DNA from 2 places in the Parasphingorhabdus sp. W113 genome. Region 2 is predicted to be linked to the other one. Evidence: predicted binding sites of a transcription regulator. Region 2 holds the regulator's gene; the other holds the start of a gene.
The links. Region 2 encodes LexA, which represses DNA repair genes until DNA is damaged. Its sites were predicted from a motif close to GTTCCNCNCTTGTTCT; they were not measured.
Positions count from the first base shown of each region.

Region 1: the regulator LexA is predicted to act here: its motif matches at 1,482-1,497, upstream of radA (DNA repair protein RadA).

Region 1 covers NZ_CM146328.1:1,158,915-1,161,320, reverse strand. The annotation lists gene ACZ1GS_RS05490 (CvpA family protein) at 1-93, opposite strand, end outside; gene radA (DNA repair protein RadA) at 103-1,467, opposite strand; gene ACZ1GS_RS05480 (patatin-like protein) at 1,572-2,406, shown strand, end outside.
Region 2 covers NZ_CM146328.1:1,635,089-1,637,494, reverse strand. The annotation lists gene ACZ1GS_RS07770 (molybdopterin molybdotransferase MoeA) at 1-542, shown strand, start outside; gene lexA (transcriptional repressor LexA) at 631-1,323, shown strand; gene ACZ1GS_RS07760 (ComEC/Rec2 family competence protein) at 1,336-2,406, opposite strand, start outside.

The DNA.
Region 1 (2,406 bases), 480 kb from region 2:
AAGCGACAGAGATTCCTGGACAAAACCGCGCATAAATCCAAAAACCGCTGCTCCGCCCATGAGCACCAAAACAAAAATGTCCAAACCAGTCATAGGCTCTTGCTAGTCACGGCCAAGCATATGGTCAACGAGATTGGCAAGTTGGGCAAAGTTCACACATTTCACACCCTGTGCGGCGGCATCCTTGGACGCCGGAAGCAGCGCCCGGCCAAAGCCCAGTTTCGATGCTTCCTTGAGCCGCAACGGTGTGTTGGAAACCGGACGGATTTCTCCGGAAAGCGCGATTTCCCCAAAAATAACCGCGTCGCTCGGTATCGGTTTTTCGGCATGCGCGGAAATCAGGGCCGCCGCCACCGCGAGATCAGCGGCCGGATCGGTCAGCCGATAACCCCCAGCGACATTCAAATAGACTTCCGCCCCGGAGAAACTCAGTCCGCAACGCGCTTCCAGAACCGCCAATATCATCGCCAGACGCGAGCTGTCCCAACCAACAACCGACCGGCGGGGCGTGGCGCCACTGGCCAGACGCACGGTCAAAGCTTGTATCTCGACCAGCACCGGACGCGTGCCCTCAAGGGCCGGAAACACCGTGGCTCCGGTGACTTCTTCGCTGCGGTCGGTCAGGAACAGAGCGGACGGGTTCTGCACCTCGTCGAGGCCCATTTCGGCCATCGCGAAAACACCGATTTCATCGGTCCCGCCAAAGCGGTTCTTGATCGATCGCAATATCCGGTATTGATGGCTGCGTTCGCCTTCAAAACTCATCACGGTATCGACCATATGCTCGAGCACCCGTGGCCCGGCAATATTGCCATCTTTGGTCACATGCCCGACCAGCATGATCATCGTGCCATGTTCCTTGGCAAATTTGATCAGCTCCTGAGCCGAAGCGCGCACCTGGCTCACCGTCCCGGGCGCCCCTTCGATAAGATCGCTGTGCATGGTCTGGATCGAATCGATGACGACAAAATCCGGCGCGTCCTTGCGCAGCGTCGTCAGAATGTCGCGCACGGACGTTGCCGATGCCAGCTGCACCGGCGCCTTGCCGAGTCCGAGCCGGCGCGCGCGCAGCCGCACCTGATCGGCGGCTTCCTCGCCGGAAATATAGGCCACCGAACAGCCCGCATTGGCAAGCTTGGCCGAAACCTGCAGCAATAATGTCGATTTTCCGATTCCCGGATCCCCGCCCATAAGCGTAGCAGAACCGGCCACCAGCCCTCCACCGATTGCCCGATCAAATTCGGCGATCCCGGTCTTTTTCCGTTCGGGCAGCTGAATGTCCGAATCCAGTCCGACCAGCCGCACCTCGCGGCCGCCGGTCTGCAAATTATGTTTGGCCGCGAAAACCGTGTCCCCGGCTTCTTCCTTCAGCGTATTCCAATCCCCGCAATCCGGGCATTGGCCCTGCCAGCGATGCGAGATTGATCCGCAATTCTGACAGGCATATTTTTTCTTCGGCTTGGCCATCACTATCCCCGACTAGAACAAACATAGAACATAATTTGTTTTCTTGGGCATTTCAACCGCTTTCCCGCTTGCACCATTTGGCGCATGCTGTCACTCTTGCGGCAATGCGGCAGAAAGAACTCAGACTGGCTCTTATATGTTATGGCGGCGTCAGTCTGGCCATTTATATGCATGGCATTACCAAGGAAGTGTGGAAACTGGCCAAGGCCAGCCGCGACTTTCATGATCGCGCCAAAAACGCGTCCTGCAGCCGCGGCACCTATTATGACATATTGGAGTGGATTGAACAGGAAACCGGGGTCAAGCTGCGGATATTGCCGGATATTATTGCGGGCGCCAGCGCGGGTGGAATCAATGGCATCTTCCTGTCACAGGCGATATTGTCGGGGCAGTCGCTGGAGCCGCTGACCGAAATGTGGCTCGATACAGCCGATGTCGATACCCTGCTCGATCCCGATGCGCGACCCCTGTCCCGTTTCTCCAAATTCTGGGCAGAACCGATTGCCTGGTTGGCGCTGGGTCGCAAAGGTGGGGCGGTTGAACAGACGGTTTCCAAAGAAGCCCGCGAAGAGGTCAAAATGAAGTTGTCGCGCTTCGTCCGGGCGCGCTGGTTTGCGCCGCCTTTTGGCGGGAAAATCTTTTCCGGACTGATTTTCGACGCGCTCACCGCGATGCAGAAAACCGATCACGGCCCGCGCCTGCTGCCGCCGGGTCAACCGCTTGATCTCTATGTCACGGTAACCGATTTTGTCGGCCATCCCGAACGCCTGCAATTGCATAGCCCGCCGGAAGCGCTCGAAATGGAGCATCGCATCACGATCAGCTTCTCCACCCGCGGGCGCCAGGGTCCGGATATTGCGGATCCCGCCGAACTGGTCTTTGCCGGCCGGGCCACCGCGAGTTTCCCCGGGGCCTTTCCGCCATTCACGGTTGTCGAAC
Region 2 (2,406 bases):
AAACGCGTATGATTAGCCGGGTTCCCGATCGCCTGGACACCGTTTGCACCGCGCTCCACAGCGCCCGTGATTGTGACGTCATCGTAACCATTGGTGGCGCTTCGGTCGGCGATCACGACCTCATTGCCCCGGCCTTTGACCGGCTCGGGGGCCAAACCGATTTCTGGAAGATTGCAATGAAGCCCGGCAAGCCGCTCATGGCCGGCAAACTCGGAAATTCAATAGTAATAGCATTGCCCGGCAATCCCGGATCCGCCTTTGTCACAGCCACGCTGTTTCTTTTGCCCTTGCTCCGTTTCATGGCCGGCGCCAAAAAATATCTCCCGCACACAGGTTCGGCCCGGACGACGGCGGACCTACCGCCAACCGGTCAACGCGCCGAGTTTCTCCGGGCCTTTGTCGACGGCGACATGATTACCCCCTATGCCAGTCAGGACAGCGCCAAATTGTCGGTTCTGGCAGCCGCCAATGCGTTGCTCATCCGTCCGGCCCATGCCGACCCCGTCGCCGAAGGGAAAGCAGTTTCTTTCATTGCGATTTAGGCGAAACGGATGGGGAACAGATAAGACTTGACTTATCCCGGTTTGTTTCATAATTGTTCTGTATTCGTTCTCTATATAGGACCGTAGCATGCTGACACCCAAACAACATGAACTGCTCTGTTTCATTCATAATCGATTGGAAGAATCGGGTGTATCCCCGTCTTTTGAAGAGATGAAAGACGCACTGGGCTTGAAATCGAAATCGGGTGTGCACCGGCTGATCAGTGCATTGGAAGAACGTGGCTTCTTGCGGCGCCTTCCCAATCGTGCACGGGCACTGGAAGTGATGAAATTACCCGAAGGCGGTGCGCTGAAATCGGCCCCGTCCAACGTCGTCAGCTTGGCAGCAGAGGCACCAAAACCGGCACCGATGCAGGAAATCCCCGTCGCCGCCAATGATGTTATCGAAATCCCCCTCCACGGCAAAATTGCTGCCGGTGTGCCGATCGAGGCGCTTGAAGGCCAGTCGGCGCTCAGTGTACCGGCGGCGCTTTTGGGTTCCGGCGAGCATTATGCGCTGGAAGTATCCGGCGATTCCATGATCGATGCTGGCATATTGGACGGCGACTATGCGCTGATCCAGCGGACGGAAACGGCACGCAACGGCGAAATCGTCGTGGCCTTGGTCCACGAAGAGGAAGCGACGCTGAAATATCTGTTCAAGGATAGCGGTCAGGTGCGGCTTGATCCTGCAAACCCGGCCTATGAACCGCAGGTCTTCGGGCCTGACGAAGTCCGTATCCAGGGCAAGATGGCTGGGTTGTTGCGTCGTTACAATTAGCAAGCTGGCCTCTTAGGGGGCTTTCAGAGTTTCTCTCTGGATGCCCGCCGGATCGACCACCGGGTCGCGGACCGGAAGCGGGTCACGCGGCTTTAGCCGGATCCAATGATGGCGACCGGTGCGCTGCAGGACGGTCAGAACCTTTCTTTTCGACAAATCGACTGTCATGCCGCCGGTTTGCGCGAGCAAAACCTTGTCCGCCTTGAACCAGCGCGGCTGGCAGCTCGCTGGCAAACGGCGTTCGCTGATCACGATATCGGCTCTGCGGCAGGCGGCGGACAAGGAAAGAGCCGGAATATAGTAGGAACTCCGCGTGGCAAGGATGATCCACTCATGACCAGAGCGATCCTCAACTGTCACCGCGCAGCTGTCGGCGTTGCAGTCCGCACCGGGCCAGTCTTCCAAGGCGGTTGCGGCCTCTGAAATTGCGGCGTTTTCCAGTATCATGTCCCGGATAAAATCACCGCTGCGATTGCGCAACATCGCTAGCTCTCCTGCTTTGGACCGAATAGCCAGATGGCGGCCATCGCCCGTAATATAGAGATCGGGTGGATGACCACTGGCCACCATGGCTATGCCGAATGCCACTGGAACAGCGCCCCAGAACCGCCACGCACCGCGCCACAGCGCCAGCCAGAGACCACCGGCAATCATCAAGCCGAAAGCGCCATGCGCCATAGTTGATATCAGGGTTACCGAACCGGGACGACTGGACACGAAATGGGCCAGCCAGAGCAAGCTATTCAAGGCGTTTTCAGCGGCGAACCATAGCGGCGCCCCCCACCCGATACTGTCGAGGGCGAGCGCCAGTGCAATCAAGGGCATGATCACGAACGTGGTCAGCGGGATCGCAACGACATTGGCCAACGCGCCGTAGACACCGGCCTTGTGAAAATGAAACAAGGCAATCGGCATCAACACCAGTTCGACCAGCAATCCGGTCAGGAACAGCGCCAGTATGAAGCGCCCGATCCGCTTCGCAAGCCGCTCTTCCCGCCGCAGGAATAGCGCTTTGATACGCGGATGCTCGTGCATCGCGATTATTGACGTAACGGCTGCAAAACTGAGCTGAAAGCTGGGACC